4 regions of the Cytobacillus sp. Hz8 genome follow, and region 1 is predicted to be linked to each of the others. Evidence: riboswitches for the same ligand, from Rfam matches in the RefSeq annotation. Region 1 holds a riboswitch; each other region holds the start of a gene.
The links. Region 1 has a riboswitch for cyclic di-GMP ahead of ACE38V_RS15970 (methyl-accepting chemotaxis protein). Riboswitches for the same ligand answer to the same signal wherever they lie in the genome.

Region 1 (7,609 bases):
AGCCACCGCCCCAGATCCAATGAGCTACAACTGGGTAAACCAATGCGGAGAATAAAACAGCAAATATGACATATGCGGATAATTTCGCACGTTCAGCAAAACCACCAAACGCGATCGTTAAGGATACTAACGCGAACATCACTTGGAACATGAAATCAACAGAAGGTGTTAATCCCTCTTTAACCGTTGAAGCATCACCATAAAAGAAATTAGATAAACCTATAAATGCATTTCCATCACCATAAATAAATCCATAACCGACTGCCCAAAAAACTAATGTACCAAGTCCAGCTGCCAAGATCGTCTTACCTGAAATATGACCAGCATTTTTCATTCTTGTAGAACCAGCTTCGAGAAGAATGAAGCCACCCAGCATTAAGAAGACTAATACAGCGCCAACCATAACCCACAGGTTATCCATTAATACTGCAACATCCATTTCAATTTCAGCCCCTTTTCTTTTTTATGTTTTTGTTGTTCTTATTATAGCTGGTAAGAAAATCTCACAACAACAAACATGTTAGATTATCTGACATAGTATTTTCTTTTTCTTATTTATATTACTCCTTGGTTGATGAATCTTAGCATAAAAGGATATGACAACACTGCCTGTTAAACCATTATTTCAGGTATTTGCATAAGTTTAAAAATCAAAAAATGCAGATAATTTTATTCGAATGTTAGTTTTTTTAACATTGGTCGTTATATTTCAAGCACATTTCATGTATAATTACTTTTAATGAGGCCACTATTTACTTTTGTGAGGTGAAAATATGGCAGACATTTCTTACAAAGACAAAAAAGTGATTACAATCGGGACGGTGTGTGAGTTAACTGGGCTATCAGAACGAAAAATTCGCTATTATGAAGAAAGACAATTGGTGTTTCCAGAAAGGTCTAATGGAAAGAATCGAAAATATTCTTTTTCCGACATAGAAACTCTTATGGAAATTGCAGATATGCTTGAAGATGGAGTTCAGACCTTTGAAATACGAAAAGAAATGGCAGCAAAAAAGAACGAAGCGGATCAAAGATCAGCACGCAAGGAAATGATTCGAGGACAAATTAATGCAAGATTCGGTATCCAAAATCAACCACGTTATCGGAACTAGGGAAAGTATGTGTTAAAGAAAGGACAAATTTAATCGTCACCCCGAATTGCTTTTTGCTTTCAATTGAAAGTGGTAAAAAAGAACATAGCTCCAGAATCAAAAGGCTGTTCCTTCCATATCTAAAGCACAGGAATAACTGTGTATATCCTGCGTTTTGAATAAGGGTTATATTCTTCCTTTTTATTCAGAAAATTGAATCTTTTTTTGGCTTAAATGTTGAAATTCCTCCATACAAAAAAGCATACCAGGAAATTTAAGCAAATTAATTTCCCAGTATGCTTTTCTTCTATATTATTAATCACATAATCTTTTAGATCTTAAATTTCGTTAACAATTCTTGTAAATCCTGTGCCAATTTGCTCAAGGACTCGGTAGAGGTTGAAATTTCTTCAATGGAAGCTAATTGCTCCTCAGAAGCTGCCACTACATTTTGTGAGCCAGCCGATGCATCCTTAGCGATGGAAGCTAGTTGCTCAATTGTCGCTGTAACTTGTTGTGTATTGGCTGATATTTGTTCAGAGGTGGCTGATACTTCTTGGATTTGTGCACCAACATAGGCTATAGCCTTTGTAATTTGTTGAAAAGCTTCACCTGTCTGATCAATAATATTTCTCCCTGACGTTACTTCCCTAACACTTCCAAGCATCTCGTTATTAGCCATTTCCGTATCATTTTTAATTCCATTGATTAATGTAACAATTTGTGCTGCTGAGTCACGAGATTGTTCCGCTAATTTTCTAACCTCATCTGCTACCACAGCAAATCCCTTTCCATGCTCACCAGCCCTAGCTGCTTCAATCGCAGCATTTAAAGCTAGCAGATTGGTTTGATCAGCAATACTTGTGATGACTTCAATGATTTTACTGATTTCTTGAGATCGTTCAATTAATTGGAAAATGGCCGCCGTTGTGTTTTCAGTTGCTAAACTAATAGACTCCATTTGAAGCATGGCTTTTTGGATCAATTCATTTCCTTGCTCAGATAATGCAGTCGTTTTCTCTGCTGAATCTCTAACTGATGAAGAGGATTCAGCGATTCTTTGCATTCCTTGGGAAACCTCCTCCATCGCCAAAGAGCTCTCTTCTGAACTAATCACTTGACTCTCTGCTCCTTCAGCAACTGTTTGTATATCAGAAGCAATCTGATTGGTGGCTTGAGTGGTTTGTTCCGTTGTAGCATATAGCTCCTCAGATGCAGCCGCCACTTGTCCAGCACTGCTATTAATTTCCGTAATCAAATGGCGAAGATTTTCTGACATCTCATTGAAGGCACCTGCAAGTTCGCCAATCTCATCATTTGTTTCAATCTTAATTTCGTCTGTTAAGTCGCCGCCGCTTATCGCTAATGCCTGATGTTTTAATTTTTTCAACGGAGAGATAATAGATTTTGTGATTAGATAAATAGCTATTGCCCCAATGATCAGCGCAATGGCCATAATGAGAATGGTATGGTTAAGAATAGGTGAAGCTTTTTGGCTTACTTCAGAAGAATCAATCATTCCTCCAATTTTCCACCCCGTTAATGAATTGGTCTTAAAGCTCATGATTTTGTCGAAGCGTTTTTTATCTGTATAATTAAAATGTCCTGTTTCTTGCTTAAACATTTTATCAACATAGTTTTCTTTTGCTTCGCTTCCACCTTTCTGCGTTGGGTGAGAAACATATTTTTTATCTACATCAATTAAAAACGCGAAACCATGGTTACCGATTTTTACTTGATTCGTTAATTTTTGAATATAACCTAAAGAGATATCGACTGCAACAACCCCTGAACCATCCTTTGTAGATTGCGAAAGGGTTAACACCATTTTTCCTGTGTTTGCATCTGCATAGGGGGACGAGATAACAATTTCCCCTTTTTTTGCCATTGCTGCACGGTACCAATCTCTCACTCTTGGATCATACCCTGCTTTAGTTTCCATTTCAGGTTTTCGGATAAATTGGCCTGTTTCAGTACCAACATAAATCATCTCGACTTCAGGGTGCAGCTTCGTATATTGCTCAAAGGTTGTGGTTAATTCTTGCAAACTCTCTTTTTGATAAGTTTGGCTTGTAATTTTTTGAGCAAAATACCCGACATCATTCATTTTTGGCTGAATGGTATTATCAATGGTTGAATTTAGCAAACTTAAACTTTCTCCAAATCCATTAAGCATTTCCTCTTGAATAGCATCCTTTGCCGATAAAAAGGAAAGATATCCAATCGAAATTGTAGGAACTATTAAAATTATAGCAAAGGACAAAATCAATTTCGTCTTCATATGCTTAAAATATCTTAAGATGTTTTTCATTATTTCAACTTACCTTTCTTTTTGTATATTTTTATTTTTAAAACTGGTTAATCCCTATTAATCCTCTCCTTTACCCAATGATTGAGCAATTTTCCCATAAAAAAACTATTCTACACAAGATAAAATAGCCAAATAATTGGCAACCGGGCGATCTTAGTTCTTTGAGCTCTTGTGTCCCATAAACCGTAGACCCTTGGCTCCTGAGTCCTATCCTTTCGAATAGTTTGCCTTTATACATTTGTTTTCCAATGAATCTTAATGCTAAATTTGTCGAAAAATGCCGACTAAGATTTTATCATATCCACTTTTGGTATTTTATTCAAGCAATTTATTATTCATTTCACATTTTTGTAATAAGAAAACCTTGCTAGGATTTTATCCCAACAAGGTTTTCGCAAATTATATAAATAATGAATGATCTTATCTATTTTTGCAACTCTCTCCATTTCCTTATTGCTTCAAGACTCTTTTTTACCTTAGATATTAGTTCTTAAGTTTGTTAGCCATTTCAAACATTTTCGTAAATCGATTTTCTACTTTCGCAAAAATGGTTCCCTCTGGATATTGCCCTTTTTCATTTCGAATATTGCCAGCATCTACGCCAGTCAATATTTCAATACCTTCTGCAATATGACTAACTGCCCAAATATGGAAGTGCCCTTCTTTAATCGCTTCGACTACTTCCGTTTCCAGCATCAAATTTTGGATATTTTGCTTTGGAATTATAACACCTTGTTTGCCAGTCAAAGCACGACTTTTACAAATATGGTAAAAACCCTCGATTTTTTCATTTACTCCACCAATTGGCTGAATTTCTCCCCATTGATTAACGGAACCTGTTACGGCAATCCCTTGGTAAATCGGGACTTCTGCTAAGGAAGAGAGCAACACATATAATTCTGTGCTTGAAGCGCTGTCACCATCAATGGAATTATAGGTTTGTTCAAAGGTAATGCTTGCTGATAATGGAATTGGCCGGTTTTTCGCAAATTCTCCAGAGAGGAACCCTGTTAAAATCATCATGCCTTTATTATGAATTTGCCCGCTGAGCATCGCTTCTCGTTCAATATTCATAATTCCGTTTTTACCGACATAGGTTTGTGCGGTGATCTTCGTTGGAATTCCAAATATAGAATCTCTGGTTCCCATTACAGCTAAGCCATTGATTTGTCCAATCCGATATCCATCGGTTTCTAACATGATTGTGCCGTTTCGAATCATTTCTCGATATTGCTCTACGATATGATTGGATCGATGTGCTTTTTCTGAAAGAGCTTTTTCGACATGCCGATCATCTACAACGGATTCATGCTCTAGTTTCGCCCAATAACTTGATTCCACCAAAACCTTTGTTATCTCTTGAAAATCTGTAGAAAGTTTAGATTGCTCCTCTACTAACCGGGATCCATAATCAATAACTTTTGCAATGGCGCGACGATGGAAGGGAAGAAGCCCCTCCTTATCCACATAATTTTTGACAAAGCGTGCTAATTTCCAGCTATTTTCTTGATCCTTTTTCATGATTGCCACAAATTCTACTTTTACCTTGAAAAGCTTATGAAAATCTTCATCATATGCAGAAAGAAAATCGTATAAATAGTAAGAACCAATAATTATCACTTTAAGATTTAACGGAATCGGCTCTGGTCTATTCCCATTAGAGGGAATAACACCATTCATCTCATTCAAATTTTCAATTTGAATACTTCCTGTTTGCAAAGCCATTTTTAACCGCATCCATACTTGCGGCTGCTGCAACAATTCTGTCGCTTGGAGAATTAAATATCCCCCATTTGCCAAATGAAGGGCTCCAGGTTTAATTAAAGTAAAATTCGTAGTCCAGCTGCCAAGCGAACCTTGATATTCAACCTTGCCAAATAAATTATAATAAGTCGGATTCGTTTCATAGATCACGGGAGCCCCTGCGAGATTTTTATTGTTCACAAATAAATTCACCGTGTATCGATGATGAAAATGTTCATTGGAACCACCCATAAGCGCCTTCATGATATTCTCTTGACCATTATTATTCGTATCTAGAAAAAAGGTATAATGCGATACGACATCATGAAAATAGGATTCTAAATACTCGATTACCTTTTTGTTTTCTTGATACTTATCGCGAAAAGGACTAAAAAGATCCTTAATCGAATTAGCCGCAACCTCCATCATAAATTGATTGACCTTTTTCTTAAGCAGTTCTTCGATTTTTAAAGATTGATAGACGGTCTCATCAATTTTTTGGCCTACTATCTTTTCACAATTCTTCATCATTTCCTTATCCGTCTCAGATAATTTTTCAAACTCCTCTACAGCAAGTGGTCTACCATTAAAGAGCGGGACAAGTTCAATCCCTTCCGGTGTCCGTTCAACCTTCATATGCTGTTGAAGTGCAAATTCATCTGTCTCCTGCCAAATTGCTTCAACTCTAGCACGGAAATCTTCAATAATCTTCCGCTTGTCCTTTTCAAATACCTCACTTGAAAAAGTAGAACGGATTTGTCTTTCAATATCGATTAATAGTATCTCAATTTCCTGTTGAAACTTCTGCCCTGTTCCTGCTGGAAAGTCAATAACCAATGGCATATCCGGGTTTTCAAAATTATACACATAGCAAATATCCTTTGGGACTGCCCGTTCTTTCGCTTGTTTGGTCACACTATCAAGCGTATAAGTCAAACGTCCAGTACCTGCAGTCCCAACTACAAATAAGTTATAGCCTGTTTGCTCAACGGAAAGCCCAAATTCCATCGCTTTTTCCGCACGCTTCTGTCCGATCATTTCATTTGAAACATGTTCCAGATCATCTGTTGTTTGAAACGAAAAATGATTGGCATCAAATTCTGAGCGCAATTCTGAAACAGGGACTCGATAAATGGATAGGACATTTTTGTATTCTTCCTCATTCACTTTCATTCACACTCTTTTCTCTTAATCGATTATGAGTCTCAACCTCTCTAGCATCTCTTATCTATGTGAAATGGACTTTTGAAAATATTTATCTACTTAAATTTTATCAAAATTTTACAAAAATAGTTTAATAAATATTTTAAAAATAGTGAATATATTCTATAATCTCATCAAAATAAGGCAATGGCTAAAATGCTTTGCCCTATTCCTGATCTTTTCCTAGTAAATTAACTCTTTTTCTTCGCCCCAAAAAGATCTTTACAAATTTCTACTAAGAGCAACAAAGATTATGACCAAAATTAAAAAAGGATACCATTCTAAAATAAAGAATGGGACGATTCTAAAGCTTCATCTAAAAAGAAGCACAAGAATCGTCCCCTATTTTCACTCTTCATCAAATGCCCCTAATGCAATGGGCAGAGCTTTAATTACCTGATTTCCTACTGCTGGAAGCCCAAGTAGAACGGCACTTTTTATGTCATCCCTCGTTGCTCCGTATTCTTTTGCACTTTTCACATGAAATGGGAGCCCACTTTCAAACCCTACAGCAGCCATTACTGCAATATAAGCAATCTCTTCCGTTCGTTTATCTAGACTACTCGCCTGATCCAGTTTTCGAACAGCCTCCATCCAAGCATGAGAATGTTCAGTAGCCTCATTCAAAAAAACCTGAAATGCATTGCTTACAGCTTTCTCACCCATACTATCTTCTCCTTTTTTTAGCCTATTTATCCTTCTAAGCTGGAAGGTTTGCTAGCAATCCCCTTGCGACATTGCGTGCAGCATACAGATTAATAGAGTAGGTACTTAAAGATAAATTTTGTGTTTCTTATAAATGGAGAATGCAAATCATATTATTCTCTATTACTATTTAAGAATACACCTACACAGCGAATTAGTAAAAAAACCATTCTCACCAAAATTGGCTCGAATGGTTCCTTTTATAAACTTTAATAAGCCTTCTAAACTAAATCCCCGCTCTATAACACAATGACTATTCTAAATCATTTTGTCTTATATTTATCCATTTTAAGGTTTTTATTTCTCGACAACTTTTTTTAGGCAAGCTCTTCGCTTTCACTATCTTCTTCAACAAATCCTGAAGGAATGACGGAAGCAATGACCTCATCATCATCATGTTTCATTACAATATGACTATATTTATTTCTAATCGCGGCAATATTAATAGTATGACCGACATCGAGGTCAGTAATATCAACTTCAATTTCTTCAGGAATATCTTTAGGTTTAGCTGTAATATTTAACTCGTGAAGAGATTGTTGAAGGATTCCTCCAT
Region 2 (7,609 bases), on a different contig from region 1:
AATAGCTTGTTGGAAAATAGAGGAACATGCGAATTCAATATAAACCTAAGAGGAGGTTAGTGGATGGTATTCTCTGCTGTTTCTCTTTATGCTGCACTTCTGAAAAGAGTTTCTTTATCATAGCGTGCGTTTTTTATAAATTGAAATCATGCTGAAATCCTCTAGATAGATCTAGAAAACAAGTTATGTCACTGAAGATGGTGTCTTGTATAAATGAAAAAACAATATTTAACCCATTTTTTAGATAAAATATGTCGATATCCTTCACATATTTTTTTTAATCAAAAAAATCCTTAGACTCTGTATTTCCTAATATAATTGAAAGGAGTACGAATATGAGGGCGTCTGTTTTCTTCAAAATAAGTGATATCGCTATCTTCGAAATTCTTGACCTCATTTTTGTTAGATATCATGGTTTTTCTATTCGTTTAGGTCGTTCTTTGATAAAATCTTGCTATGCATAAATATTCGTAAAAATGCATAAATATTTATTCAGTTCTTTTTGAAAGCAAAAAAACGCCAAGCTATTTTGTTCTATCCTTAATAGTCTCTTAAACAAGGGATATAACAAAATTCGACATTTCATGAACAGCATAAATTAATTTGGTGTATTAGGCCTCCATCTTAACCATTTATTTTGAAAGAAAAACAAATGCATCTATTTATTTTAATATTTTTTGTTTTTGAAATAGTCCCGTATTCCTACTCCATAATAATCCATTATTGGAAACCAGTCAATGGTTTTTGTTTAAAATAAGAAACTTCGGCTTAATAGAAAAATGTGTAAGGAAATGTTGTTGCCTATGAGACATATTCGGAAAGATATTGGAGATAGAGTGAAAGAAAGAATGAATGAACTGGGGTTAAAGCAGAAGGACTTGGTTTCAATAAGCGGCTTATCTAAAAGTACAGTCAGTAAAATTGTGAACGGAGAGACGAACCCCTCAGCTGAGATTCTATTATCCTTAAGTGAATCTCTTCATGTAACAGTCGATTGGATTGTTAAAGGTGATACAAATGAAGCTTTCAAACAGGAACAAAAATTATTTCATTCTAGTTGGGATCTAACGGAATTAAATCTTAAATTAAGCCAGAGTGAAAAAGAATTTATTTTGGAGTATGTAAATTTTAGTATTGCAAGAAAAAATTAATGGATAATAACTTATAAGAGGCAAGAAAGCGAAAATGGAGGCCTATTTTCTCGAACATGAAATCGAATTTTGGAAACAACCAATTGCATAACATTAAATTGATGAATTTCGTTTCGATTTTACATATTATTTTCAATCGTTTTAAGAGTACATTCTTTGATTTCGTAAAATAGTATGGGAAATGTGGTTCGATTGGGTTGAATAATGTTGTCATTTTAATAGTAGGGGAGAGGTTACCAGCCTCTCTCCTATTTTTTTGCGAGGAAGAATGGCATGGGCTAGACAAAGCCACTGCAGTCGAACCCATTTTTGGTTGTTTCACCATAGAGGTAGGGGATACCAATTAAGCTTTTAGCAATGGAAACGACTTCGCTTACCGAATAATCTCCATTATTATCGTTTATGTGAGCTGTTCCGGCCTTTCCTGCTGTTACAGGGGATGTTAATAATGTTATTTAATCCTGACGTATATATGTAGCTTGTTCAGCTCTATGGTTCGTCTTTTCAAATAATAATTTTTATCAAAGGGGACCGTCATTTTCTTTTAAATAATATTGAAATATAGTAAAATTTGACTAGGAAAATGAAAAAGGCAAACTTATGGAAACGTAAGGACGCAAAGCTTCGAGTCTAATGTCTTTATGACGATGATAGTCGGGCCGCCATATTCAAACATGAGGATCGAATAATATGTTATGATTCTTGGCACTCTCAGAAAAGAGTGCTTTTTTAATTTCTTTGGGGAAATGGCGGATTTGCGATGAATCTATTAGAGACAATTTGATAAGAAACATCTCGTATTAAAAACACAGATGTGCTGGAAACCTTTTTCATATTTAATCAAATTTTTATGGGAAGGAAGAAAGTATGGAATTCTTAGACAAGTTTTTTAAAAATCAGTCTCTGCAAGCCAATGATTCAGGTATCTTCAGAGCATTATTTATTCGTAATCCTCAGCCTATTTTTGTATTTAATTTAGACAAGCAGATTATTTCAATTAATCAAAAGCTGAAGGAGCTGCTTGGATACAGTTTGAATGACGTAGTGCGTTTAAAAAACAAATGGTTCCCGGATGGAGATTCCGATCTTTTTCAGTATCATTTTCATAATGCGCTAAACGGAATTCCCACCGTGTTTGAATCTACCCTTTTACACAAAAATGGCCAGTCATTTCCTGTTGAACTATCACTCATTCCTAGCATGAAAGAGGATGAAACGGAGGTTGTTTTTGCTGTATGTCAAGATCAAACAACTTTAAAAGATTATGAGAATAAGCTTGGAAGGGTGTTTAACAGCTTAGAACAGGCAGAAAGAATTTCAAGCATTGGCAGCTTTGAATACGATGTGGCGAGTCAGCAGGCAATTTGGTCCAAGCAGGTTTACGACATTTTTGGAATTAATGATTCAAATTTTGTTCCCAAGCTTGATACGGTCCGGAGCTTTGTCCATCCTCAAGATGTAGAGAAGTATGACATGGGATTGAAACAATTGGTTGAATCCCATCATAATTATCATTTGGAGCACCGAATAATTCGTATGGATGGAGAAGAGAGGATGATTTTAATATGCTTTGATGCTCTGTTTGACGAAGTGGGACAAGTGGCTAAAGTGATCGGAGTGATTCAGGATATCACTGAAAAGAAAGAAATGGAGAACCGATTAGCTGAAAGCAGGGAGCAGTTTTTGTCCGTTGCTAATCATCTTCATGCAGGCATTTGGTCTATTGATCGCAGGGATTCTCACTTTACTTTTTATTCTAAAGGAGTTCAAGAGATTATTGGTGTTTCTCCCAGTATTCTAAATGAAAATCCTGCTCAATTGATTGAGATGGTTCACCCCAAGGATCGGTCAATTATTGAGGAGGGGAGAAAGAAATTAAAGGATGGGGAAGAGATCAATCAACAATTACGGATCATCGATAAGAATGGAAGGACAAAATGGATTTCTTTACAAACGATACCATATCTTGATGATGACAGAAATCTTATCCGCATGGATGGAATCGTTCAGGATATTACAAGAGAAAAAGAGAGTGTTGAAGTCTACACGAATTTAGTTGATTATGATTATTTAACAAGGCTACCAAATAGAAATTATTTTTATCAGATTTTAGATCAACGAATTAATCAATCAAAAAAAGACCATAAATCTTTTGCGGTATTTTATTTAGATTTAGATCGGTTCAATTATATTAATGACACACTTGGCGGGGAAATTGGGGATCGATTGCTTATATCTTTTTCGAAGCGTTTAAATCAGCTTTTAGACAAAAGAAGCTTCCTTGCGCGAATTGCAGGAGATGAGTTTGTGATTTGCATCGAAGCCAATCACCAGGTGGAGGAAACACTCGAGGTGGCGAGAAAGATTATCAAAGAGATGGAACTCCCATTTTTTGTCGATGAGTATGAGCTGTTTACTACAGTAAGTATTGGAATTAGCTCCTATCCAATTGATGGAACGGATTCCTATACTCTTTTAAAAAAGGCAATCCAAGCTTTAAAGAAGGTGAAAGAATTGGGCCGCAATGATTGGCAAGTCTTCTCCTCTTCTATGAGCATTGAATCCTTCCGGTTATTTCAATTGGAAAGGGATATGCGCAAGGCTATTTTCAACCATGAATTTTATATTGAATATCAGCCAAAGGTCGATACGAGATCAGGAAGGATTGAAGGGGCAGAGGCTCTTATTCGTTGGGAGCACCCAGATTGGGGGATTGTTTCGCCGAATGAATTTATTCCATTAGCTGAAGAAAATGGGATGGTTTTTAAAATGGGCGATTTAGTGCTGCAGAAGGTATGCCTCCTGCTAAAAGCCTGGAAGGAAGAAGGGGTTCCAGTTGTTCCTATCTCTGTTAATCTATCACCGAAACGCCTATTGAAAGTAAATTTTGTTGAGGACGTTCAAGAAATCATAAAATCGGCTGGCATTGATCCAAGTTTAATAGAATTCGAATTGACGGAGTATGCGTTTATAAAAAACTTAGAGTCTACGAAGTCAATTATTTCAAGATTAAAGGAGTTTGGGGTGAAATTTGCTTTGGATGATTTCGGAACGGGCTATTCTTCCTTATCGTATTTAATGAAGCTTGATATTGATACGCTGAAAATAGATAAATCATTTATTGATGGGATTGGGCTAAATACTAAGAATGAAGGCATCATTAAAAGCGCATTATTTTTATCGAAGGAATTGAATATGAAGGTTGTTGCGGAAGGGGTTGAGAATCAGCAACAGCTAAACTTTCTTCTTCAACAGGAATGTGCGCAGATTCAAGGGTATATTTTTAGCAAACCGGTAAAGGCAGATCAATTTAAGAAATTCCTGCGAAAAGGAATCATCCAGGCGCTGCCAACGAAAAGATCCACACATTCAGTAGAAAATCGGCGGAAATATTATCGCTTAGGGTTTGTTTTCCCATTAAGCGCGGATATGATCGTCATTAAATTCAAAAACAAGAATCTTCAATTAGGGAAGTCTAAGTCTCTTATTGAAGATATTAGTCTCGGAGGCTTGAAATATCTCTCAAGTATCAATTTGCCTATCCAACATGATCTTATATTGCAATTTACCACCACTATTTTAGATAAAGAAATGAGTTTTATAGGGAGAAATGTGTGGAAGGAAGAAGTCGATGGACTATTCCAATATGGTTTTAAATTCAGTATGAGCGTAAGTGAGAAAAACCAATTCGCAGCTATATTAAATCAATTAACCCTTCAACTAAGATCCAACTCAATCTTACCAAGCTGCAGCTTCTTCCAAGGTTCTAAAAAAGAGTATTTTTAGGTTCCTACCCCTAGCCGGATAATCTTGTTTCACAAGGTTATTCTTTTAATGAATACTGGAAAAGTCTCTTGTAGGGGAAAAGTCTTTATTCTCTGCAAAGAATTTTTCCAGTTTTTTCTTTTCTATCCTTCAAATCATTTGTTAGTGTTTGTGCCCTCTCTTATTTCTCTATCAATATTCCAAACGCAATTTATTTTGAATAGAAGAATTATTGAAAAGCCCTGAGGTAGAGAAGTGACTTTCGCCTCAGCATAAAATCATCCCCCAATAGAATATCTTGAATTGTTCCTGAACTGAATGGATTCACTTTCTCAAGCATCTTAAAAAGATTTCGGAATAACAAAGGGGGAAAACAATATGAGCTTATTTCAAAAATCAGCAAAATCAGGTGCATCTATTTATTCCATAAAGGCATAAGAAGAGGAGGAAGGGCATGAAATCTAAAGGGATCCGTAAGTATTTAAGTAGTTTCCTTATTGCCGCGATTATTTTTTCATTATTGCTGCCAACGACGGGAATTGCAGAGGCGAAGGCACAAAATCATGAACAATTGCTTTCTGACACATTGGCCATTCAAGCTCAGACAAAGGATGAAACGCCAAAAAATCAGCTAAGTAGAGAAGCACTTACACAGATGAAAAGGGCGATTGCCGAGCAGACAGCTGCTTTAAAGGCTGGGCCAATCCTACACCCGGATCTCCATAACATGAAGGGAGACGAAGAGGTTAACGTCATTGTGGAATTATCTGAAAAGCCTGTGGCATTGGCGAAGGGAATTAATCTTGTAAAAGGGAAAGCTTTTACAAAAAACATGGAAAAGAGTGTCGCAGATAAAGTTAATTTGCAGCAGAATACGTTTAAAAAGAATTTAAGTGCCAAAGGAATTAAAGCGAAGGATGGTTTCCGGTATAACTATGCCTTTAATGGTATGGCCATGACTGTGAAGGTCGGTGATTTAGATAAGCTTTTAGCTGTTGATGGAGTAGTAAGAGTCGAACCGGATTCAGAGGTGCATGCCTTAGGAAAATCATCTAAGGATGATACATATTCTCCGACGATGAATGTAAGTGGCCCTCATTTAGAGGTCCCATCCGTTTGGAAATTAGGCTATGAAGGGCAGAATGTAAAGGTTGCAGTTCTCGATACGGGCATTGATTATGATCATCCGGAATTTGAAGGGGTATATAAGGGCGGATATAATTTTATCAACCAAAATACGGGTTATGATCGTCCGAGGGCAGATGATGATCCTTATGAGACTTCTCCACTTGATCGTCCAGCGAATCGGCCTGAGTTTAATGCAGACGGGGAATCCTTCTATACTCAGCATGGAACCCATGTCGCTGGTACGATTGCAGCACAAGGGAAAAATCCATATGGAATTAAAGGTCTTGCTCCGAAAGTAGAACTCTATGCCTATCGGGTATTAGGGGCATATGGGTCCGGCTCGAATTCAGGAGTAATTGCTGGGATTGATAAAGCCGTGCAAGAAGATATAGATATTATTAATCTATCACTTGGGGATACGAGCAATAATCAAACCTCCTCAGATTCTATTGCTATTAATAACGCCGCGCTTGCTGGGACGGCAGCGGTGATTGCTACAGGAAACAGCGGTCCGAATCGGGGAACGATTGGAAATCCGGGGACGGCAGCTTTTGCTATCTCTGTCGGTAACTCCACGGTACCTGAAACAACGATGGCTGGGGATGCAACTGTAACCGTAGAGGGAAAAGATCCCGTCGCCTATCATTTAAACCTGATGGGATGGAAATTTAAAACAAATCCTGGGGATACCTTATCAGGGACTTATGATGTAGTGGCGATTCCAGGGCTGGGGGAAGAGAAAGATTACGATGGGCTTGATGTTCAGGGAAAAGTGGCCCTAATCTCGCGCGGTTCGATTCCTTTCGTTGAAAAAATCGCTGCTGCGAAGAAAGCGGGAGCTATTGCAGCGATCATCCATAACAACACGGGTACTGGACCAGCAAATGTCTTTTTAGGCGATACCTTCTCCTTTATTCCAACCTTTGATATGTCCACAACGGATGGGAATGCATTACGGAAGGAGTTAGAAACGAAATCAGCGACGGTTACCTTTAGTAATTTTTCAACAGATAAGACAGCTGGGGATGAGGTCAATAGCTCTAGTTCAAGAGGACCGGCCAATCCTAATTTTGATTTGAAACCAGACGTGACGGCACCAGGAACGAACATCATGTCCTCCATTCCAGTTTATAAGAAGGATTATCCGGATGCAGACTATTCTCAAGCTTACGATCGCTTCACTGGAACCAGTATGGCAACACCACATGTAACAGGGATCGCTGCTCTATTAAAATCGGAGCACCCCGATTGGTCGCCATTTGATCTGAAAGTTGCGATTACCAACACGGCGAAACAGCTGGATACCACGAAATATGATGTCTTTACTCAAGGGGCTGGCCGCGTTCAACCGTTGAAGGCTGCAACAACTGAAGCTCTGGTCTATGTAGTGGATACAACGTCTTTTTCCAACAACACCTACGAAAATCGTAAAGGAACCATCACCTTTGGCAACGTGCCAACCGATGCCAATACCCCGTCCACACTCACGAAGGATGTTTTAGTAAAAAATTTAACTGGTGACCCGAGCGATTATCATGTGTCAGTAGAGGTGACGAAATCCGCGA
Region 3 (7,609 bases), on a different contig from region 1:
TCTCGAACTCTTTTTTATCACAAGAAAACGCTTCTTGTGTATCCTTTACTAAATCGGTAACTGCTGGTGTTACTTCCTTTAATTGTTCCACCTTTTCCGCGATAAAGGAGATATCCTCGGTTACCTGTTCTACAGTTGTCCTTAATCTTGATGCGCCATCCTTCACCTGATCTACGACCACTTGGGGATTTTTTATGTAATAGGTGACATTACTGCCAGTCTTCTTCACATTCGCAAATACTGTTTTTCTGGTCTCTTTATCAAGCAGCGTGATGGCTCCTCCGACGATTGCTCCTAAAAACATCCCTCCAAAAAATTTTTTACTTTCCTGTTTCATGAGTATCTGTCCCCTTTCCTTTTAGATGATGTTTCAATTTAATTGCTTTTAATAGCTGCTCACAACCCACTTTGACTAATTCATATACCTCTTCAAAATTCCCGGTAAAATAAGGATCAGGCACATCCTTTTTCGTTATATCCTCAACAAAATCTAATAGCCTCTTGATTTCAACATTAGGTAATGACCGGCGCATAGATTGCAGATTTTTTAGATTTTCGGAATCCATCGCAATAATATAGTCAAATTGATCAAAATCTTGAATTGAAATTTGACGAGCCAACAAATTACTCCCGTCTATCTCATATTTCTGCAGAATTTTTCTTGTCCCTTCATGAGGAGGATGACCAATATGCCAATTACCAGTTCCCGCTGAATCAACATCAATCATCTGATCTAAACCTTCTTTTTTCACTAAATTACGTAACATCGCCTCTGCCATCGGCGATCGGCAAATATTGCCCAAACAAACAAATAATACATGAATCATCTTCAAATTCCTCCTTACCTTCATTTTCTTCGATTATATATCCATCATGCAAGAAAAGATTCGTCTCAGTAACAATATTTCTATATTCATTATGTTCATCATATATATGTAATTGACTAGATTTAAGCTTTCATTTTTCCATTGACTTTTAGCTTTTCACATGGAAAGATTAAACCAATGAAAGGAAAGGGTGACGGGATGAATTTAACTGAAAAAACGGCGCAAAATGTTGAGTTTATGATTGAAAAAATAAAGGAAAAATTAAAGGTCCTCAATATTGGTGCCATTAAGCCTTCCCATTTTGATGAGAATATGTATGAAGAATTAAAGGAAATCTATGAGCTTGTTATGAGAAAGAATACGTTTAGTCCAAATGAAATGCAAGCTTTAGCAGAAGAACTTGGAAATCTTAGAAAATAAAGTGAAACTTCCATCAGTGGGGATTTTCGACGCACAGGACGTACTAGTGCAGACGTTGTGATTGACGTCGCGCATTTAGTCTGCCATTCATCCCCCACTGATGGTTAGTCACGCAGAGCCTGATTGATTTTTCTAAGGGCTGAAGCCCAAAGAAAAATCTTATTTCACTTATCGGACCTTTACGGACAGTTGATCTCCCACTTATCTTCTTCGTATTCTCAGAATCTTGAAGTGGGAGTCTTACTGTCCGTTAAGAGTGGGATAAACAATGAAATGAATATCAATGAGAAAAGTCCGCATATATTTGCGGACTTTTCTCATAATCACTCATCACTCGTCATGTCCGTTTCTCGATCCATCACCTTTGAAATCAGCAAAGTAAGATGATTAGCAAGAGAAATCTCTTCTTCAGTATCGAGATAACGAATATATGGTCTTTGAAGATTATCGACAATTCTTGTGACAATGGCTTTGCGATTATTATTCAGTATCACGCCTGTCCCTGGTATATACAATGGAATCCCCTGTATAAAATGCTGCACCAGATCTGGTGCAAAGATAGAGCCGCTTTTTGTCATAATATATTCCATAGCAACATGCGGTGGGAGGCCTTCCTTTGAAATGGAATTTTCATAGATGTTCGCTATCGCACATATTTGCGCAAATAAATGAATTTGTTCCCCTATTAGACCTCTTGGCGTTCCAGATCCATCAACCGCCTCATGATGCTGAAAGCTGACATGAGCAGACAATAAATTAATTTCACGAATTCTGCGCAGGAATTCAAAGCCAACTCGCGGATGATCTTCCTCAACATCTGTTAATAATTTTCCAATATCATGTAACAATGCACCGAAGGCCAGATCCTTTAATTGAAGTTGATGAATATTCATTTTTTTTGCAAGCATTAATGAGATTAGGGCTACATTGACCGCATGCGCATACATTCTAAGTTCTTCCGCAAGTGAGCTTGAAGGCACTAAAAACAAAGCTTTTCTCTTTCCCACCTCATCTACAAGGTGAACCACAAGCCTATGGAGCTCCCGTAACGGCAGCTCCCCCTTCGTTGCTACACTTTTAAAAGCGGCTTCAATTATCTCAATTGCATCCATCCATGTTGGAACATCCACCATTTCTTCCATCGTAATTCCATATGAGACAGCATCTTCAACGAATAAATAGCGGATATCCATCGCTTTCAATCGATCTAAATAAATCGGATGAATTTGCCTGCCCGCAGCAAGCAATACCCTTCTATATTTATCAAAAACGGGTCGTGCTAACTGCATTAGCTTAGGATTATATTCTTCAATAGTTATTAATCTCATTTGTGACTCCTCTTCATTCAATAAAAGAAAATCAAAATAGCGGAAATTCTTTTGATTTTCTTCCTAAACCTATTTTATCCTTCATACAGTTAGCCAAAAGTCGCCATTTTATTGTTCCGTTAGGATGACCGGACCTTCTTTGGTAATCGCGATCGTATGTTCATACTGTGCAGAATTCTTTCCATCAATGGTTCTTGCTGTCCATCCGTTATCATCCATTTTGGATTGATATCTTCCCACATTGACCATTGGTTCAATCGTAAAGACCATTCCTTCTTTTATTCTTGGGCCTTTTCCCGGAAGTCCATAATGTGGCACATCTGGTTTTTCATGGATCACCGCTCCAATTCCATGTCCAATAAAATCACGTACCACCGAAAACCCTTCGCCTTCTACATAGGTTTGAATCGCATGTCCGATATCCCCAATACGATTTCCAACCTGCGCTTGTTCAATTCCTTTATATAAAGCATTCTTTGTTACGTCTAGTAAAGTTTTCGCTTCTTCTGAAACCTCACCAACTGCATAAGACCAAGCAGAATCAGCTAGGGCTCCATTCAAATTTACGACCATATCAACAGTAACAATATCCCCTTCTTTTAATGACTGTTTTCGAGGAAAGCCATGACAAATTTCATCATTAACGCTTGCACATGTCGCATACTTGTAGCCATTATAGCCTTTTTGCTCTGGTGTAGCACCGTGTTCAGCCAAAAAATGATCAACAAATTGGTCAATTTCCCAGGTAGTGACTCCTGGTTTTATCAATTTGGCTATTTCTCTATGACATGCCGCTAATAGCTCTCCTGCCTCTTTCATTTTCTCTATTTCACGATCAGATTTTAATACAATCATTTTGACTCCTGCCTTTCCTACCATCTAAATAAAATGACTTATTCGTTCATCTCTCATATATATATTATCGTTGATGGAGGAGATTATCAAAAAAATTGTCACTCTGCATAAAGAACCCCTGGTAAAGAAGGGTTTGACATGAATTCACCATCAAATCACATATTTATCATTCCAATAGAATAAATTCACAAACTTTTGATAACTATTCAAACAAAAGAGTTTACAATTATGATAAAATTTTTAATATCTTGTTCTAAATATAAAACATTTTAACAAAATTTGTTATATTTAAGTTAACATTATTAATAAGGTGAGTGAACGTAAATGATTGGTGAACGTGTGAAAAATCTCCGCCTTGAAAAGAAAATGTCCATGACCGAATTAGCTGAACAAGCGGGAGTTGCAAAATCCTATTTAAGTTCTCTAGAAAGAAACTTACAAACAAATCCTTCCATCCAGTTCCTTGAAAAAATTGCTGCTGTTCTTAAGGTTCCAGTTGACCAATTAATTCATGAAAAGCCCGATGAAGAGGAATTGGATTCTGAATGGATAAGAATTGTAAAGGAAGCCATGGATTCGGGGGTTACAAAAGAGCAATTTCGTGAATACCTGGAGTTTAATAAATGGAGAATGAAAAATCAATAATGAAAAGACCTGTTCAATTCAGGTCTTTTTGAATTCCATATCAAAATTTTACTTAAATATAAAACCCTAATACAATATTTATTTTTAGATTCATCTCAACTGGTCTTAAACCATTTCATCCTCTTTATTTTTTCTTAAAAAAGAAAGAATCTCATCTTTATTCATCCCAAGCTTTTTCGCCTCAAATATTAATTCTACCCACTCGAAATCCAACTCTTCGGTGGAAATACTCTTATTCATCACTCTTCTCCCCCAAAAATACTTATCGTATTTCAGATAATCCAGCCATCATAGCATCCATGATCTCAAGTCATGTACCTTAGACCTGTGACTTTGCGTCCTAATTTTTCAATTAGTTTGCCCTTTTCTGAGACTTCAAGTATAGATTTTTTGTGCTATTCCTAAATCATAATCGGTTTTAAATAAAAAATGTGTAACTACTTGTCATCCTTCTTTTGCTTTTCATTGATTATTTCCAACATTCCCCGTCAATCCTCTACATTTAAGGAATTTATTTCCTCTAACCATTATGCAGTCGACATAAAACAATGTCGAATTATATCGTGATTAATTTGTCAATATTTATTTTGACAAATTTGTGAATATTATTTGTCAATTCTGTGACGTTTCGCATATAATAATAACAAGAATTGATTTGGAAATTTTTATCTATTCTGGTAGGAGGGATATGAATGACGTTTTTTCATGTTTTAAATTTTGTTGTCCCGATCGGTTTTATTGCATTTGCTGGATTTATGCTTGATCGTATGTGTAAACCAAATGAAAAAAATCAAAATACTGAATGAAATTTTTGGAAACGCTTTCTATTTATTTTAAAAGAGGATGATTAACCATCACCCTCTTTTAAGCATTTTCTTTATACACAGGAGCCATTACTTTTACATATTCCTGATTTCCATAATGGAAAAAGAGGACACTTCCAAAGGTAATAATAGCAATGATAATAAATAGCAACGAGCCACCGGTATGACTCAACAAATATCCTCCAAGAATAGGACCAAGAAAATGTCCAATTTTCCGAAATTGTCCTGCCCCAAAATAGGTTCCTCTTAACTGTTCTTCAGCTAATTGATCAATTAAAAGACTATTAGAAGGGAATACAAGAATCTCTCCTAAAGTTAAAATCAGAATTGCTACAACCGCCGTAACCCAGCCTGAAACAAAGCTAAAGCTGAATAATCCAAGTGCCATCAAGATCGCTCCAGCCATCATCACCTGCATAGGTCGAAATTTTTCAGCTAAATGACTGATTGGCATTTGCAGAACAACAACCGTTACGGCATTTATGGATAACAATGCGGAATAAATAAATACTCCGTTTTGAATGCTGCTTCCTAAATACTGTGGCAATGTTGATTCTATTTGGGCATAGCCCGCATTGATTAATATGACACCTAATATTAAATAGCGAAGAGCTTTATCCTTTCGAATAATCAAAAAGGCATCGGCTATGCGCACTTGATGCTTACTTTGATTGTGATTTGAGATTTTTAACTGCTTCATAATAATCGTAAGGACAATGGCATAGATAAGATACATCGTTCCGGTAATGAGAAATGTTGATTTTGCCGAGGTTGAGGCTAGGTATGCACCTAATAACGGACCTACAGATGCACCAATATTAATAGCTGTATATCGCATCGAATAGGCCTTCATACGTTTTTTTGTCTCTGTTAAATCCGCCATCAGAGCTTGGGATGTTGGCTCAAAGAATGAATTACAGAGTCCGTTTAAAGCATTTAATAGGATAAATACGATGGGATCCTTCGCTATCATAAAACCATAGAATACGAATGCCCAGACAAATAGAGCGGATAGCATAATCGGTTTTCTTCCGAAACGATCGGATAAATGCCCACCAATAAAGCCCCCTATAGTAGCCATTAATGGGCTCATCCCAACTGTTAAGCCAATGACAATGGGATGCAAATGCAAATTCTTTGATAAGTAGATGGATAGAAATGGTAGCGTCATAAAGGAAGCCCCTCTTGCTAACACCGTTCCGATTAACAATACCCAGACAATCGGATGAAATTGAGCTACATAGTTTTTTATTCGATTCATCTTATGCCTCCTCTTTAGATTGACCTCAGAATAATACCAAATATTTCTTGATTAACAAAATATTTTGACTTGTTTGTTTTATCATAAAAAAACAGGCTATCCTCCAAAGTGTCCCATCCTATAATGGTATAAGAACACAGTGGATGTAGATAACCTGTTTTACTGTTGAGTATTTGTGCTAGCACCCTTTGGTAAAATAAGAATTTCTACCCTTCTATTCTTTGCTCTTCCCTTTGCTGTTTTATTGGAAGCAATAGGTTGAAATTCTCCAAAGCCCTTCGCACTAAACAATTGAGGATCAAGCTTATCATTTTCTAAAACAATTTTCATGAAGTTAACGGCACGCATGACGCTGAGTTCCCAGTTTGAATCATACTTTGAATTACTAATGGGAATGTTATCAGTATGCCCGCTTATGATGACACTCCGTGGAATATCCATAACTAAAAGATCAGATATTTCCTTCGCCATCTTAATATCCTGTTTCCTGACTTCCGCGCTCCCTGATGCAAATAATACATTGCTGCGAATTGAAACTAACAATCCTTCACCGGATAATGAAGTCGCCAGTTTATTCTCCAGATGATTTTTTTCTATATAATTATTAACTCTTCGTTGAACCTCGCTCAAAGACTGTTGTTCCGATTGCTGTTGCTTATTCTTGTCGCCCTCCTTATTATCATTCTCTCCTTTATCCTGATACTCATCAAGAGATTGAGAATTCTTTTGGGGCATTGGACTTGGAAAATCCATAATTCCCGTTCCCGAAGAAAAGACCTGATTAAAAGCAGAAGAAATTTCCTGGAATTTTTGCGCATCAACTGAACTTGAGGCAAACAAAACGATAAACAGGGCTAAAAGAAGCGTAAGCAAGTCGGCATATGGAAGCAGCCAATCTTCACCTAAATGCTCATCATGGTCGTCCTTTTTCTTTTTCTTTCTACTCATCCTTCTTCACTTCACCTTCTTCAAGGAATTTTTTCCTTTCATTTGCAGGTAAGTAAGAAGCAAGTTTTTGCTCAATAACCCTTGGAGCTTCTCCTTCAAGAATGGACAAAATGCCTTCAATCATCATATGTTTAATTTTTGCTTCCTGCTTTGATTTTCTTTTTAATTTATTAGCAAATGGATGCCAAAGTACATATCCAGTGAAAATACCGAGTAATGTTGCTATAAACGCAGCGCTGATGGCATGTCCTAAAGTATCTGTGTCTGCCATATTTCCTAATGCAGCGATTAACCCAACAACTGCTCCAAGTACTCCAAGTGTTGGTGCATAAGTTCCAGCTTGAGAAAAAATCAAGGCACCCGATTGATGTCTTTCTTCCATTGCATCTATTTCTTCTGTCAACACATCCCGAATATAGTCAGCACTTTGGCCATCAACGGCAAGGGACAAGCCATTTTTTAAAAACTCATCTTCAATTTCATTTGTTTTCACTTCTAACG
Region 4 (7,609 bases), on a different contig from region 1:
TCATACTTGTCAATGATCTTTTTTATTTTATCGTTGATTTATCTTTACCCTTCATCAGCGACGTTTATTATCTTACTATCATTTTTAATAAAAGTCAACACATTTTATTATAGTTAATAACAAATAAACCAACCAAAACATAAGAACCCTCCAATTGCTTGGAAGGTCCCTACTAGTTTCTACATTAAATATGGAAAATTCGATCCGCATATAACTCTTCTAGTTTAAAATTGTACTCCGTTCCTCCATCAATATTAGCACTTTGATATACAGGTGGTTTATAACCGTTCTTTATCATTATTTCGATTGCTTCATAAATAGTTTGTTGAAGTAGTAATGTTGCTGAGAATGAAGATGTTCCACATACTTTTGTTTCTAATCCATCTATGTTTAATGCCGCATCTCCAAATTCTGAACAATTATCAAGGATGACGTCCGCAAATTCATATAGTAATTTTCCACTTGAATGACGGGATGTTGATTTTTTTGAAGCTTCCAGTGCAGTTACAACAATTAATTTATTCCCATGGTCTTTTATCCATTTCGCTAATTCAATTCCCATCGGATTACGACCGGAGTTTGAAATTAGAAAGAAAACATCATTAGGTTTAATTTGAAGACGATGAGTTAAAAGTGTTCCAACTCCTTCTACAGATTCATACATACCACCTGCAGGATCCATAATTACCTTTGATGAAATTAACCCTCCCGCTCTTCCACTTACTTCAATTGCTGCTGCATAGGAATGTCCGCTGCCAAAAGCTTGCGTGATTCCTCCATTCATAATTCCCTCTGCAACAATCTGTGCCGCCTTATGAATATTTTCTGCTTGAGTTCTCTCTAATTTATCTGTTAATTCTCGTGCTTTGTCGAAAAATTCTAGTCCCATGATTTTGCCCTCCATACATTTTGTAGTTTCTTACTAGATGATTGACTAACCTTTTATCCTAAAATCTTTAGATTATATAAAACGATACCTAATACCATTACAAATAGGATTGCCTTTGTTGAATTCATCTTTTTCCTACCAAGCAACATATAAATCAAGCCGACTAACAAAATCGGTACAAGTGATGGCATGATTTGATCCAACATGTCTTGAATTTTCAAAGAGACTTCCCCAGATTTATAGACTAAAGGTACCTTTGCGTTAACCACTGTTGGGATCAGAGCACCTACGACTGTAATTCCGAGCAACACAGCTGCTTCTGTTAATGCATTTAACCGATTGGCAAATTCATTAACTAATTTAGCGCCTTGTTTATATCCAATAGGAAGCAGCGTAAAGCGAAGACCTACAATCAAGATATTAACAAGGACCCAAATTAATACTCCTGTCCCATTTCCTTTTAGAGCCATATAAGAAGCAATAGAACCAAAAATGGTTGGAATAATTACTCCGAAAATAGTATCTCCTACTCCTGCAAATGGTCCCATTAATCCGGTTTTTAACCCCGCAACCACTTCTTTAGATGCTTTTTGTTCTCGTTCCTCAATCGCCATATCCATCCCAAGAATAAGTCCACCCACCATAGGGTTTGTATTAAAGAATTGATTGTGCATGTCCATCATTTCTTTAAGATCCTCATCTTTTTTGTATAGCTTCTTCAAGGTTGGCAAAATACTATAAAGATAACCAGTAGACATCATACGTTCATAATTCCAACAGATTTGACTGCATAAGAGCCAGCGAATATTTGCTGCAAGTAAATCTCGTTTACTTAGGATGCCGGGATTCATGTTTTCAGTTTCAGTCTTCATATTCTCCATCCTCATTTTCCACTCCCATCATATTTGTAGTAGAGTTTCCAGCTAATACCACTTGTTTGTTGAAGTTTTGTTTAAAGAAAATAATGGCAAGAGCTAAACCGATTAATGCAACACCAAGCATCGGAACTTTCAAATAAGCTGCTGCTACAAAACCAATAATGAGATACGCAACAAATTTGTTGGTTGGTAAATATCTTAGTAAAATGGCAATCCCGACTACCGGTAAAATTCCGCCTGATACTTTTAAACCTCCCATAAGCCAATCAGGCATTTCGTTTACGATAAAATCCACAATTTTTTTACCAAAAACGAGCATAATGAAAACCGGAATCGCACGGGAAAGCCCCCAAGGCAGTGCACCTAACAGGACATTTCGTCTTACACCTGCGATATTATTCATAGCTATATTTTTATCGACACGATGGAGAAAGAATGTATTTGTAAAACGAGCCAAAACATCTAATTGAACCATAAGTAGTCCTACTGGAACAGCAATTCCGATGGCGAATTCTGCATTTTGATGTGACATTGCCGCAAATGCAGTACCCACGATGGCCCCGGTAGTGAAATCCGGTATGGAAGCGCCTCCATAAGTACCTACACCAAGAACCATCAATTGCAATGTCGCACCAATGGCTAATCCAAGAGTAATGTCGCCCATTATTAGACCAGTGAATGTGCCAATTATAACGGGATATTGACACCCAATATTTAGTGTTAGAGAATCAAGGATGGAGAAAAAAGCTAAAATCACTAATATTATAATTTGCCAAACTGCTAAATCCATTATTATTCCCCCAGTCTAGGTTTCTTTCCATCTTAGATAAGCTTCATAAAATCCATTGAGTCTTCGGATGGGACCATTTGTGCGGTGATTTTAATACCCTTCTCTGCCAAAAATTTAAAGTCTTCAATATCTTTATCCGTTACACTTACTGACTTTTTGACTTTCTTTGATCCTGATTTTGTAGACATATTTCCAACATTAATTTGAGGTAATTCAACTCCGCCTTCCACTAATGCGCGTAAAGCTGCAGGGGATTTAACGATCAAAAATACTCTTTGATCTGTGTATTTCTCCGCTAAAATATTTCTAATAGCTCCTGCTGCAGTTAAGATACTTAACTTTACACCTGAGGGAACAGCAGTCTTTAGAGCCATTTTCTCCATATCATTTTTGACTACTGCATCATCAACGATCATAATGCGTGTTGCCTTTATTGAATTAGTCCACATCGTAGCAACCTGCCCATGAATCATTCTTTCATCAACCCTAACGTGAACGATTCCGCTCTTCGCCATCAATCCTCTTCCTCTCCATCTTCATTTTGTAAAAGACTTTTTTCAGTGGTTACTATTTTCGTATTTTCTTTCATACTCAAAATCGTCTCTTCAAGACTTTCGCCTAGACTAAGAGGTATTAGTATAGCTAATGATAATCCTGCTACAATCGTGATGTTTTCATATTTGTTTGCAACAATAATTGCAGCATTACATGGGGTGCCGCCTAAAATGTCAACAATTATGGTTATGCTGTCATCGGTGTACTTTTTAATAAGTTCTTCATATTGACATACAACATCCTCCAAGCCCATGCTCTCAGTAAAAGCAATAGGATGGATTTTTTCCGTTAGACCAGTAATCATTTGACAGCTATTTCTTGCTTCAATCGCATACCGGCCATGGGAGGCTATAATAAACTGCATATTTTTGCTCCTTTTATTGCTTTTTCTTTTCGATTTCAATGAAGTAGTAATTATGACGAACATAACTATCAACATATTCAAAAGGGGTATGATCAGCAACAAACGTGATGCGTTCAATTCGGTAGACTGGACTATTTTCAAGTTGTAATTTTCCACTGATATTCTCTGACACAGGGAATTTGACCTTAATTGTCTCTTTCATAGCTTCATTTAGAATATTGACCCCACAAATTTCATTGATTCTTTCTGATAGCGATGAAAATTTTTCATAATTTGAAAGGTCTACATTCATTAACCAATCCTTTGAAATGTAGTTATTTTGGATTGCCCAAGGTATGTCATCAACATAACGAATCCTTTCAAAGTGAATAATTTCCTGATCCGATGAAATTTGGAGCTTTTTAGCAATTCGCTCATCTCTTATTTCATTAATAGAAATAACCTCGGTCCTCTCATCACATAGCTTATCCTTAGAATTAAAACTCCTCGATTCATTATTAGGGAAATGGGAATACTCGTTAAAAATCACTTCTTTATTCAGGATTGATTTACTAACATAGGTGCCCTTCCCTTGAATCCGGTTTACCATACCATCTCTCACTAATTCCTGTAATGCACGGACAACTGTCGTATTACTGACATTGTACTTTTGCTTCAACTCCCCTTCCGAATAAATTTTTTCTCCTGGTTTAAAAACACCTTTGTTGATTTGTTCCTTTATATCGTTGATGATTATGAGGTATTTGGGAACACTCATTTTTTCACTCCTTAACGAATTTATTAGCCTTTTTATGTTATAACTATAACGTCATAACCGGTTAACACGTTAAGTTATAGCTTTAAGATAACTAATTTTTTTGACTATTGCAAGCGCTTTTTTTCTAAAAATATTGACATAAAAGTGACAGACACCATTCAATAAATTAGATCGGTGCCTGCCACTTTTTTTCATATGTTTTTTTTATTTCCGAAATATGTATCTTATTTATAAATCATAATTTTTATCTTCTCGTTCCCTAGTATTAAGAATTAATTTGAAATTCTTTTGATTCTACGCGCAATACTAATTGCGCTTCGATTCATTGCTTCTCCAATTTCAGCATAAGTTAAGCCCCTATTCCGCAAACATATAATCTGCTTTTCATCTTTAAGGGTCCAAGTCTTATAAGGCCGCTTTTTAACAATTTGATTCTGTATTTCTTTTTCCCTTTCAACTGCAACCCAATCAGGCTCAGGCAGTAAGGTGTATGATTCAATTTTCGAAAACTGGACTTTATCTTTATGCTGTTCAGCCCAATCCCAAAAATATGCTGTTTCGATAAAATAAAAACACTTTGACTTTCTAGTCACTTTTTTCACACATAGCAACCCATGCCGTTCAATCCATCCTTTGATAATCGTCCTATCTATATTCAAACAGGTAGCTAACTCTCCAATTGTTAGCAATCCTGTTTGTGCTTTCGTATTAGATATTCCTAAACGATTCATCTTAATCCTTACTGACTCATAGGAACGATTCATATTTTTAGCGATTGTTGTTAGTTTATGCATTCCTATGTATTCCTTTAAATAATCAATTTCCTCACTGTTCCACGCCTTTTTCAATCTAGCCAATCCTTTCGTTAATAAAATTCAAAAGAAATGATTTGTCACAACATGGGCACAATAAAAAAGGCCATTCTAATAGAATAGAATAGCCAAATTGAAGTATAATCGATTTACTCATCATGGTAACCTGGCGATCATAGTTTCAAGTAAATACCTTAGACCCACGAGCTTTGCGTCCTATCCTTTCGGAATAGTTTGCCTTTATCATTTATTCAATCTTTAAACATAAGTAATGTTAACCTTTTTTTTTACAAAATTCAACAAATTACAGCAAAATTAGGACATATCGACCATTTTTTTACAAAATAATGGTTCTATTTAACGGGATTTTATTTGACATATAAACAAATGGTGTTATATGATACCAAAAGTAACACCAAATAGTTTCATTTTACCTCACAATAAAGGAGATTATCTATGGAAACTGTACAAGATATTAAACAAACAATCGTCTTAGAAGCACCCATTCAAAAAGTATGGAACACGGTTTCCACTTCTAAGGCAATCGAGTCATGGTTCATGCCGAATGATTTTGTGGCAACGGAAGGATACGAATTTCATATTCAATCCCCTTTTGGTCCATCTCCATGTAAGGTATTAGAAATCGATGAACCAAACAAGCTTTCCTTTTCATGGGATACAGATGGCTGGGTTGTTTCATTCTTATTAAAAGATCTAGGAGATAAAACGGAATTTACCGTAATTCATGGTGGCTGGAAAGAACCAGATGCCATGATTCCAAAGGCTAACCTCAAAACGATTGATGTTCGCAATAATATGAATGGCGGTTGGGAGAAGATTGTTCATGTTGCACTGCGAAAGGTTGTGGAAGGATAAGTGTCAGCCATCAAGCATGATGTGTTTCAAGCGATTGCTGACCCCACTCGCAGGGAAGTTCTCCAGCTGCTTTCTCAAAAAGCATTACCGATATCCGAAATCACTTCTCATTTTTCTATGAGCCGTACCGCCATTGTCAAGCATCTGCAAATTCTTTCAGAGGCTGAATTGGTAAAAGGCCAAAAAGTAGGGCGGGAAAAGATTTATCTACTTCATCCCGAACCGTTAACGGAACTGAAGCAATGGCTTTCCTACTACGAGCAATTTTGGAATAATAAATTGTCCATGCTTAAACATATTGTGGAGAATGATGATGGAAAATGAGTGTAGTGAAATTGGATAGGTTAGAGGAGTGATGAATCATCACTCCTCTTTTTTTAAGCTCTTTTCGTATACTTTGTTGCTCTTGAATAAATTAGGTTAGAGTCTCCTTCAGACACCGCTGGATAAATTGACAGATTCGGGAGCCTATTCATCTGAGCATAGATATGGGAATTGTAAGCTAATTGAGCTTAGGATTGGTGACCTGAAAAATAATGTTGCCTCCTTTTCGCGAGTAAATTCGATTTTTCGCAAACAGCCTAAATTTTTCGCGAGCATTTCATGAATATCGCGAGCATTTTTTCGAAATCGCGAATAAACTTTGGATTTCGCGAATAAAATTCGATTTTCGCGAATAATCAGATCCACGCCTTCTATTTAGATAAATAGCAACACCATTGAATCCGAAAGTGCTGCCAAAGCAGTCCAGTCTAAGTTAGATGCTTCAAAAGAGTTTGAAATATTGTTTCAAAAAACAACAATCTTTAAGAAAACAGCGTTTTTTTAAATTGCATAATTGTGGAGAAAACGGTTTTATCAATCGTAACTTTTCCGCTCTCAACTTTTTCAAAAAACATACACATTTCCCCACTAAAACCTTTCCTAACAAAAAAAGAGACCCTCCTAGATTAGGAGAGTCCCCAACGTGCGCGTACCCTTTATTCAACTGATCAAGAAACCCGCTGTCCCTTTACCGCAACGGAATTTCCTTGTTTATTGGTTTTAAAAACATTGAAAATAACATTTAAAACGATAGCGGTTAGGCTGCCGGCAACGATTCCGTTATCTGTTAGGATGCGGATGCTTGCAGGCATTCCGTGGAATAAGTCAGGGACGACGGTGACGCCAAGGCCCATGCCGACGGAGCAAGCAATGATTAATAGATTTTCTTGTGATGAGAAATCAACTTGACTAAGCATTTTGATTCCGTAGGCGACAACCATGCCGAACATGGCGACCATCGCTCCACCCAGAACAGAGGATGGAATAACAGTTGTGAGAGCGCCAATTTTTGGAATAAATCCTAGTAAAATGAGGATTCCACCCATCGTGTAGATGACGCTCTTTGCTTTAACGCCCGTCAATTGCAGAAGTCCGACGTTTTGTGAATAGGTTGTGTACGGAAAGGAATTAAAGAGTGCTCCGAAAATGCTAGCAAGACCCTCTGCACGATAGCCGTTTGCTAAGTCCTTCTCATTGACTTCTTTTTCACAAATATCTCCTAAGGCAAAATACACACCGGTAGATTCTACTAAGCTAACTAATGCCACAAGAACCATTGTGATAATGGGGGTGATTTCGAATGTTGGTGTCCCGAAATAGAATGGTCTTACCATATGGAACCATGACGCATCGAGAACAGATGA

Region 2: another riboswitch for cyclic di-GMP. It lies ahead of ACE38V_RS21200 (EAL domain-containing protein); the one in region 1 lies ahead of ACE38V_RS15970 (methyl-accepting chemotaxis protein).
Region 3: another riboswitch for cyclic di-GMP. It lies ahead of sinI (DNA-binding anti-repressor SinI); the one in region 1 lies ahead of ACE38V_RS15970 (methyl-accepting chemotaxis protein).
Region 4: another riboswitch for cyclic di-GMP. It lies ahead of ACE38V_RS21015 (DNA-binding protein); the one in region 1 lies ahead of ACE38V_RS15970 (methyl-accepting chemotaxis protein).

Annotation. Positions count from the first base shown of each region.
Region 1 is NZ_JBHKFI010000014.1:4,738-12,346, reverse strand. It holds gene ACE38V_RS15980 (ammonium transporter) at 1-439, opposite strand, end outside; gene ACE38V_RS15975 (MerR family transcriptional regulator) at 774-1,112, shown strand; gene ACE38V_RS15970 (methyl-accepting chemotaxis protein) at 1,423-3,402, opposite strand; cyclic di-GMP riboswitch class I at 3,538-3,641, opposite strand; gene ACE38V_RS15965 (Lon protease family protein) at 3,886-6,318, opposite strand; gene ACE38V_RS15960 (carboxymuconolactone decarboxylase family protein) at 6,697-7,014, opposite strand; gene ACE38V_RS15955 (50S ribosomal protein L25/general stress protein Ctc) at 7,371-7,609, opposite strand, start outside.
Region 2 is NZ_JBHKFI010000025.1:46,730-54,338, reverse strand. It holds gene ACE38V_RS21205 (helix-turn-helix domain-containing protein) at 804-1,151, shown strand; cyclic di-GMP riboswitch class I at 1,733-1,818, shown strand; gene ACE38V_RS21200 (EAL domain-containing protein) at 2,019-4,937, shown strand; gene ACE38V_RS21195 (S8 family serine peptidase) at 5,371-7,609, shown strand, end outside.
Region 3 is NZ_JBHKFI010000013.1:98,426-106,034, forward strand. It holds gene ACE38V_RS15810 (YtxH domain-containing protein) at 1-337, opposite strand, end outside; gene ACE38V_RS15815 (low molecular weight protein-tyrosine-phosphatase) at 321-827, opposite strand; gene ACE38V_RS15820 (DUF1128 domain-containing protein) at 1,026-1,247, shown strand; gene ACE38V_RS15825 (HD-GYP domain-containing protein) at 1,571-2,575, opposite strand; gene map (type I methionyl aminopeptidase) at 2,684-3,430, opposite strand; gene ACE38V_RS15835 (helix-turn-helix domain-containing protein) at 3,755-4,075, shown strand; gene sinI (DNA-binding anti-repressor SinI) at 4,181-4,315, opposite strand; cyclic di-GMP riboswitch class I at 4,348-4,447, opposite strand; gene ACE38V_RS15845 (MDR family MFS transporter) at 4,940-6,160, opposite strand; gene motB (flagellar motor protein MotB) at 6,320-7,108, opposite strand; gene motA (flagellar motor stator protein MotA) at 7,101-7,609, opposite strand, start outside.
Region 4 is NZ_JBHKFI010000025.1:282-7,890, forward strand. It holds gene ACE38V_RS20985 (SIS domain-containing protein) at 185-889, opposite strand; gene ACE38V_RS20990 (PTS system mannose/fructose/sorbose family transporter subunit IID) at 943-1,776, opposite strand; gene ACE38V_RS20995 (PTS mannose/fructose/sorbose/N-acetylgalactosamine transporter subunit IIC) at 1,751-2,557, opposite strand; gene ACE38V_RS21000 (PTS sugar transporter subunit IIB) at 2,590-3,072, opposite strand; gene ACE38V_RS21005 (PTS sugar transporter subunit IIA) at 3,072-3,476, opposite strand; gene ACE38V_RS21010 (GntR family transcriptional regulator) at 3,490-4,233, opposite strand; gene ACE38V_RS21015 (DNA-binding protein) at 4,506-5,081, opposite strand; cyclic di-GMP riboswitch class I at 5,203-5,294, opposite strand; gene ACE38V_RS21020 (SRPBCC family protein) at 5,502-5,921, shown strand; gene ACE38V_RS21025 (ArsR/SmtB family transcription factor) at 5,922-6,245, shown strand; gene ACE38V_RS21030 (nucleobase:cation symporter-2 family protein) at 6,914-7,609, opposite strand, start outside.